2 linked regions of the Labrys monachus genome follow. The protein of the gene in region 2 interacts with the protein of the main gene of each other region in a pairwise test. Links are inferred from orthologs where the notes say so. Each region holds a gene or a part of one and is shown on either strand. Other genes may lie near its edges.

The links. Proteins that work in one complex are often made in the same cells at the same time.
Region 1: the proteins of J3R73_RS29830 (region 2) and ccmE interact in binary tests that used the Escherichia coli proteins (3 or more experiments, as listed by UniProt). The link is inferred for Labrys monachus from one-to-one orthologs.

What each region holds. Positions count from the first base shown.
Region 1 is NZ_JAUSVK010000001.1:4,731,390-4,735,393, forward strand. Bases 422-3,399 are described here. They hold ccmE (cytochrome c maturation protein CcmE), read right to left. Parts: upstream 2,150-3,399; coding sequence 1,694-2,149; downstream 422-1,693. Other genes in these bases: J3R73_RS21615 (heme lyase CcmF/NrfE family subunit), read right to left, coding at 422-1,697; ccmI (c-type cytochrome biogenesis protein CcmI), read right to left, coding at 2,146-3,261; J3R73_RS21630 (RT0821/Lpp0805 family surface protein), read right to left, coding at 3,397-3,399. Outside these bases: more of J3R73_RS21615, read right to left, coding at 1-421; more of J3R73_RS21630, read right to left, coding at 3,400-3,771; J3R73_RS21635 (ATP-binding protein), read right to left, coding at 3,888-4,004. UniProt on the Escherichia coli protein: Heme chaperone required for the biogenesis of c-type cytochromes. Transiently binds heme delivered by CcmC and transfers the heme to apo-cytochromes in a process facilitated by CcmF and CcmH.
Region 2 is NZ_JAUSVK010000001.1:6,548,468-6,552,282, forward strand. The notes cover bases 371-3,159. They hold J3R73_RS29830 (heme ABC transporter permease), read left to right. Parts: upstream 371-1,281; coding sequence 1,282-2,037; downstream 2,038-3,159. Other genes in these bases: ccmA (heme ABC exporter ATP-binding protein CcmA), read left to right, coding at 371-466; ccmB (heme exporter protein CcmB), read left to right, coding at 472-1,131; ccmD (heme exporter protein CcmD), read left to right, coding at 2,039-2,236; J3R73_RS29840 (DsbE family thiol:disulfide interchange protein), read left to right, coding at 2,233-2,823; J3R73_RS29845 (RNA pyrophosphohydrolase), read left to right, coding at 2,842-3,159. Outside these bases: more of ccmA, read left to right, coding at 1-370; more of J3R73_RS29845, read left to right, coding at 3,160-3,351; J3R73_RS29850 (RNA pyrophosphohydrolase), read left to right, coding at 3,348-3,815. UniProt on the Escherichia coli protein: Required for the export of heme to the periplasm for the biogenesis of c-type cytochromes.

The sequences.
Region 1 (4,004 bases), 1.8 Mb from region 2 along the record:
ACGGCGACGCCGCCGCGCCGGATCACGAAGGTCGAGACGGTGGCGCTGAAGTTCGAGCCCTGCCGCGGGCTGGCACCGACATAGGTGGCCTCGTAGCGGCCGAAGGGCACGGTGTCGCCCGGCTTCATCGCCACGATCTTCTCGGATTGCCAGGCGGTGGCGGCGACGATGCCGAGCAGCGTCACGCCGACGCCGAAATGCGCCACGGCGGTGCCGAAGGCCGAACGCGGCAGGCCGGCCGCCCGGCGCAGGCTGGAGGCCGCCGGCTCGCGGAACAGCTTGACGCGCTCGGCGAGCTCGACCACCGCGCCGATCATGATGAAGGCGGCCAGGCCGGCGCCGACCGGGGCGAGGGCCGGCCCGCCGCGCTCGAGCCACAGGGTCAGCAGCCCCATCAGGATGGCGAGGCCGACCGCGACGCCGAGACGCTGCGCGACGCCCTGCAGGTCGCCGCGTTTCCAGGCCAGGAACGGACCGAACGGCATCACCACCAGCATCGCCGCCATCAGCGGGCCGAAGGTGAGGTCGAAGAAGGGGGGCCCCACCGAAATCTTGCCGCCCGTCAGCGCCTCCAGCGCGAGGGGATAGAGGGTGCCGAAGAACACCGCCGAGCAGCTCACCGTCAGCAGGAGATTGTTGAGGATGAGGGCGCCCTCGCGCGAGACGGGGGCGAAGATGCCGCCCTGCTTCAGGGTCGACGCGCGCCAGGCGAAGAGCGACAGGCCGCCGCCGATGAACAGGACGAGGATGGCGAGGATGAAGACGCCGCGCCTGGGATCGGTGGCGAAGGCGTGCACGGAGGTCAGCACGCCCGAGCGCACCAGGAAGGTGCCGAGCAGCGACAGCGAGAAGGTGAGGATGGCGAGGAGGATGGTCCACACCTTCAGCGCGTTGCGCTTCTCCATCACCAGCGCGGAATGGAGCAGCGCGGTGCCGGCGAGCCAGGGCATCAGCGAGGCGTTCTCGACCGGATCCCAGAACCACCAGCCGCCCCAGCCGAGCTCGTAATAGGCCCAATAGGATCCCATCGCGATGCCGAGCGTCAGGAAGAGCCAGGCGATCAGGATCCAGGGCCGCACCCAGCGCGCCCAGGCGGCATCGATGCGGCCCTCGATCAAAGCGGCGGCGGCGAAGGCGAAGGCGATGGAGAAGCCGACATAGCCCAGATAGAGCAGCGGCGGATGGATGGCGAGGCCGATGTCCTGCAGCACCGGGTTGAGGTCGTCGCCCTGCATCGGCGCCGGATCGAGGCGGGCGAAGGGATTAGAGGTGAGGAGGATGAACAGCAGGAAGGCGACGCTGATCCAGGCCTGCACCGCCAGCACCGTCGCCTTCATCGAGGGCGGCAGGTTGCGTCCGAAGGCGGCGACGAGCGCGCCGAAGACGGCGAGGATCGTCACCCACAGCAGCATCGAGCCTTCATGGTTGCCCCAGACGCCCGTCACCTTGTAGAGCATCGGCTTGGCCGAATGGGAATTCTCGACGACGTTGACGAGCGAGAAATCCGAGGTGACGTGCGCATATACGAGCGCGGCGAAGGACAGGCCGATGAAGAGGAGCTGGAACAGCGCCGCCGAGGTGCCGACGCGCATCAGGCCGAGGTCGCCGGTCCGCGCCCCCCAGATCGGCAGCACCGACTGCAGGAGCGCGAGCGTCAGCGCCAGGATGAGAGCGTAATGTCCGGCCTCGGCGATCATGGCTTCTTCCCATAGGCCCCGCCCTCGTCCCAGTGGCCCTGCGCCTTGAGCGCATCGGCCACCTCCTTGGGCATGTATTTCTCGTCGTGCTTGGCGAGGAGGACATCGGCGCGGAACACCCCCGCCCCGTCGACGACGCCTTCGGCGACGACGCCCTGTCCCTCGCGGAAAAGGTCCGGCACGATGCCGGAATAGGTCACCTTGATCGATTTGTTGGTGTCCGTCACGCTGAAGGTGATGGTGGAGGCGCCCTCATGCACCAGCGAGCCCTTTTCGACGAGGCCGCCGAGGCGCCAGCGCTGCGCCGGGTCGACCGCCTTGCCGACGATGTCGCTCGGCGCGGCGAAATAGGACATGGAATTGCCCAGGCTCACCAGCACGAGCGTCACGGCCGCCGCGAGCACCACGCCCGCCGCGCCGATCATCGCCATCCGCCTGCCCTTGCGCGTCACAGCCCGAGAGCCCCCTGCAGATCGTCGAGCGCCTTCAGCGCGTCGGGCGAGGCGGCGAGAGCCTTGCGGGCATCCGCGAGCGCCGTCCGCGCCTGATCACTTTGTCCCAGCACGTTGTAGGCCTTGATCAACCTCATCCATTCCTCGGCTGTACCACCTTGCGACCGCAGCCGCGAGGCGAGACCGGACACCATGCCCTGGATCATTTTGGCGCGGTCGGCGGGCGTCATCGTCTCGGCCGCCGCCACGTCGCCCGGCGACGGTCCGGTCCCGGCCTGCGGCTCGCCGCCGATCCGGGCGATCTCCTTGCGCAGAAATGCGGCGGCCGCAGGGCCGGGAGGCGGCGTGGCGTCGAGCAAAGCCTGCCAGGCCGCGACCGCACCGGCCCTGTCGCCGTCCTGCTCCCTCGCCCGGCCGAGATAATAGCCGGCGCGGTCGTCGCCGGGATCGAGCCGCTGGGCCCGCTGGAAGGCCGCCTTGGCCTCGTCCGTGACCATGCCGCCGGCTTCGGCCACCAGCGCCTCGCCGAAATCGGATTCGCGCCTGGCGGTGGAGCCGAGCAGCCGCAGGGCGTTGGCATAGGCCTGGCGGGCGTCCTGCAGCCGGCCCTCCTTCAGGTAGATCGGCGCCAGCACCTCCCAGCCGCGGCCATCCTGCGGGTTCGCGGCCAGCATCGCCTCGACGCGGGCGACGAGCTCGTCCAGCGAGGCGTTTTCCACGGGTTCGGCGAGCCGGGCGGTCAAAGGCTGGTCCGGCAGAGCCGGCGACCCGAGATGGAGATAGAAACCGAGGCCGCCGAGGGGGACGGCGACCAGGATGACGAGCGAGGCGAGACGATGGCGCCGGGCCGAGAAGGCGCCGGCCGCGGGAGCGCTCTTCGCTGCGGCGTCCGCCTCGATCAGCCGGCGCGACACCTCGACGCGGGCGGCCTGCGCTTCCGTCGGGGCGATGATCCCGCGCGCCTGGTCCCGCTCGATCTCGGCGAGCTGGTCCGTGTAGATGGCGATGTCGGAGGCCTGCGCGCTCACGCCGCCGTCGCGCCGCGCGAGCGGCCACAGCAGGGCCAGGGCGGCGATGCCGGTCATGCCGGCCAGAGCGAACCACAAGAACATTCAGCTTCTCTCGCGCCGGCAGGCCGTCAGGCGCCCGTCAGCGATGGACCATGACGCATAAACCCGCCGGAGGCGGTATCTATTCACACCCGGTGGACCGCGGCGGACCGACGGCCAGGCAGCCCCGACGAGGGATCAGGAATTTCGCCAGCTGCCGTCCGCCTGCCGGCACGCCGTGGCCCGCGCCACGCTCGGCACGCCTTCGACATAGACCGTCTGGGTATAGGGGCGGCACGGCATGCCGTTCTGGTTCGAAAGCGGCCCCGCCACCACGGCGCCGTGGCGCTGGGCGCTTTCGTCGCTCGTCCAGTTGACGCTCTGGCCGGCCTTGCCGTCGAGGGCGCTGAGACGCGCCTGTTCGGCGCGCACGCGGTCGGAATGGTCGAGACCGGCGAGGATCGGGCTGTCGCTGAGCACCGGTCCCGTCGCCAATGCCGGGGTGACGGCACCGCTGCTCGTCTGGCAGCCGGCGAGCGGCAATGCAAGCAGAACAAGACCAATCAAAGGCATGCCCGATTTCGTCATGTGATCCTCGCGCTCCTGGACGGGGATGTCCTAAGCTTCCCTGGATGGGAGAACAATATCGGCGCGAGCCTTACACGCAAATCGCCGCTGCGCCAACCTCGTCACGCCTGCGCGAGGGCGACGGCGCCCTGCAGCGCCGGCAGTTCGAGGACGGCTCTCAACCCGCCGAGCGGCGCCTCGTCGAGGATGAGATGCCCGCCATAGAGGGAGACGAGATC
Region 2 (3,815 bases):
GCTGGTGCCGAAGGCGGCCGGCTCGGTGGTGGTGGAGGGGGCCGAGACGTCCGGGGACGAAGGGCGCCCCTCGGGCGAGCACATGCATTATTGCGGCCATGCCGACGCCCTCAAGCCGGCGCTGACGGTGCGGGAGAACCTCGCCTTCTGGCGCGACTATTATGGCGGGGCCGCGCTCGCGCCGGAGGACGCGCTCGACCTCTTCGCCATCGAGCCCCTGGCCGACCTGCCCGCCGCCTATCTGTCGGCGGGCCAGAAGCGGCGGCTCGCGCTCTGCCGCCTCTTCGTCTCGTACCGGCCGGTCTGGCTGCTCGACGAGCCGACCTCGGCGCTCGACGTGGCGACGCAGGCCCGCCTGTCGGAACGCATGCGCGAGCATCTCGCCGGCGGCGGCATCATCCTCGCCGCGACCCATGGCGATCTCGGCCTGGCACCCGCGCTGGTGCTGACCATCGGTGCCGCATGAGGGCGCTGTCCGCCCTGCTCGTGCGGGAGCTGCGCCTGGCGGTGCGGGCCGGCGGCGGCGCGCCGGTCGGCGTCGTCTTCTTCCTGGCGGTGGTGACGGTCGTGCCCTTCGGCGTCGGACCGGACCTCAACCTGCTGGCGCGCATCGGCCCGGCCATCCTCTGGCTCGGCGCGCTCCTCGCCACCCTGCTCGGCCTCGACCGCCTGTTCCAGGCCGATCTCGACGACGGCTCGCTCGACCTCATCCATCTCGGCCCGGTGCCGCTGGAACTGGCGGTCGCCGTCAAGGCGCTGGCGCACTGGATCGCGACCGGCCTGCCGCTGGTGGTCGCCGCGCCCCTGCTCGGCCTCTTCGTCAACCTGCCCGCGAGCGGCATCGGCGCGGTCACGCTCACCTTGCTGGTCGGCACGCCCGCGCTCACCTTCCTCGGCACCATCGGCGCGGCGCTGACGGTGGCGCTGCGCCGCGGCGGCCTGCTGCTGTCGATCCTGATCCTGCCGCTCGCCATCCCCGTGCTGATCTTCGGCGTCGCCGCCGCCAATGCCGCCATCGCCGGGCCGATGCCGTTCCTGCCGCCCTTCCTGCTGCTCTGCGCCATGACGCTGTTCTCGATCGTGCTCGGCACGGTCGCCTCGGCCTGGGCGCTCCGGTTCGGGCTGGAATAGGGGGCCGGCCGTTTTTTATAACAGGCGGGTCGGGTGGTCCGCCCACCGGCGGGCCGGTCTCCCGGCCGGCATGCTTCATCTTGCGCGATCCCGCGTATTTGTGTTCCCGCCGTCATTGTTTCGCCGCTTCGTCCCGTCTAGAACATCTCCATGTGGAAGATCGCCAATCCCACCGTCTTCATGGGTCTCGCCGGCCGCATCCTGCCGTGGCTGGCCGGCGTCACGCTCGTGCTGTTCGCGATCGGCATCTATGGCAGCGTGATCGCGCCCGACGACTACCAGCAGGGCGCCACGGTGAAGATCATGTTCATCCACGTGCCCTTCGCCTGGCTCGGCATGGCCGGCTGGATGGTGATGTCGGCATCGGCGATCGGGGTGCTGGTCTGGCGCCATCCGCTCGCCGAGGTGGCGATGAAGGCGGCGGCGCCGATCGGCGCGACCTTCACTCTGCTCTGCCTCGTCACCGGCTCGCTGTGGGGCCAGCCGATGTGGGGGACGTGGTGGGTCTGGGATGCGAGGCTCACCTCGGTCCTCGTGCTGTTCCTGATGTATCTCGCGCTGCTGGCGCTCTGGCACAGCGTCGAGGACCCCGGCCGCGCCGCCAAGATCTGCGCCGTCCTCGTGCTGGTCGGGGCGGTCAACATCCCCATCATCAAGTTCTCGGTCGAATGGTGGTACACGCTGCACCAGGGCGAATCGGTGTTCCGCATGGGCGGATCGACCATCGATGCCTCCATGCTCTGGCCGCTCCTGGTGATGGCGCTCGCCTTCACCGGCCTGTTCTTCACCCTGCATCTGATGGCGATGCGGGCCGAGATCCTGCGCCGGCGCATCCGCACCATGCGCCTGATGGCGGCAGCCGGCGTGGCGACCACGATGGCGCCCGCGATGCCGGCGGAGGCCTGACATGGTCGTCCTCGGCATGGACCTCGGGCCGCATTGGGCCTTCATCACATGGGCCTATGGGCTGGCGATCGCGGTGATCGCCGCGCTCGCCGCCTGGATCCTGGTCGACTACCGCAGCCAGCTGAAGACGCTCGCCGAGCTCGAGGCGCGCGGCCTCAGGCGGCGCTCGCGGTCGCGGACGGAGGGCGCTCCGCGATGAGCGAGACCCAGGCCCTGCCGGTCCGGCCGCGGCGGCGCTGGCTCGCCTTCCTGCCCATCGCGGTGTTCGCCGCCCTGGCGCTGCTGTTCTGGCGCCAGCTCGGCGCGGGCGACCCGAGCACGCTGCCCTCGGCGCTGATCGGCAAGACCGTCCCCGACATGAAGCTGCCGCCGCTCGACGGCCTGCAGCGCGACGGCAGGCCGGTGCCGGGCCTCGGCACGGCGGATCTCGAGGCCGGCGGCGTGACGGTGGTGAACGTCTTCGCCTCCTGGTGCGGCCCCTGCCAGGACGAGCATCCCGTGCTGATGCGGCTCGCCGCGCAGAAGAAGGTTCGCATCGCCGCCATCAACTACAAGGACCTGCCGGACAATGCCCGCCGCTTCCTCGGCACCTTCGGCGATCCCTACGACGCCGTCGGGGTCGACGCCAATGGCCGCTCGGCCATCGACTGGGGCGTCTACGGCGTGCCGGAGACCTTCCTGGTCGGCAAGGACGGCGTCATCCTCGACAAGATCGTCGGCCCGCTGAGCGACGACGTCGTGGCCGGCCGCCTGCTGCCCGCCATCGAGGCGGCGGCAAAGAAATAGGCAGGACGCGAGGCAGACATGAACGACCGGAGCAAGCTTCCCTACCGGCCCTGCGCGGGCGCGGCGCTGTTCAACGCGGCCGGCGAGGTCCTGCTCGGGCGGCGCAAGCCGAAACCCGGCCAGGCCGAGCGCAGCGGCAGCTTCGAGTGGCAGATGCCGCAGGGCGGCATCGACGAGGGCGAGGATCCGCGCGACGCGGCGATCCGCGAACTCTATGAGGAGACCAGTGTGCGCTCGATCGAGTTCCTCGCCGAAGCGCCGGAATGGTATGCCTACGACCTGCCGGAAGAGATGGTCGGCAGCGGCTGGACGCAGCATTACCGCGGCCAGATCCAGAAATGGTTCGCCTTCCGCTTCACCGGGCAGGAGAGCGAGATCGACGTCGACCATCCGGGCGAGGGCCGGTTCAAGGCCGAATTCGACCAATGGCGCTGGCAGCCGCTGGAGGCGCTGCCGGACCTCGTCATCCCCTTCAAGGCCGGCGTCTACCGCAACGTCGTCGACGCCTTCCGCTTCCTCGTCCGATGACGGGCCAGGCGCTCCCCTACCGGCCGAATGTCGGCATCGCCCTGTTCAGCAGCCAGGGCCTCGTCCTGGTCGGCCGGGCGAAGACCTCGGGCCCCGAGCTGATCGTCCCCGGCTTCGAATGGCAATGCCCGCAGGGCGGCATCGACGAGGGCGAGGACATCGTCGCCGCGGCGCGGCGCGAATTGTGGGAAGAAACCAATGTGCGCTCGGCGGCCCTGCTCGCGGTGACGCCGGACTGGTGGGACTACGACTTCCCGCCCTATGACGGCCCGCGGCACAAATTGTCGCCCTTCCGTGGCCAGAAGCAGCGCTGGGTCGCCTTCCGCTTCGAGGGCGACGACGGCGAGATCGACGTGGTCAACCTGCCGACGGGCGAGCCGCAGGAGTTCTTCGGCTGGCGCTGGGAGAGGCTCGCGCGGCTGCCCGGCCTGGTCACCCCGCACAAGCGGGCGGTGTATGAGCGT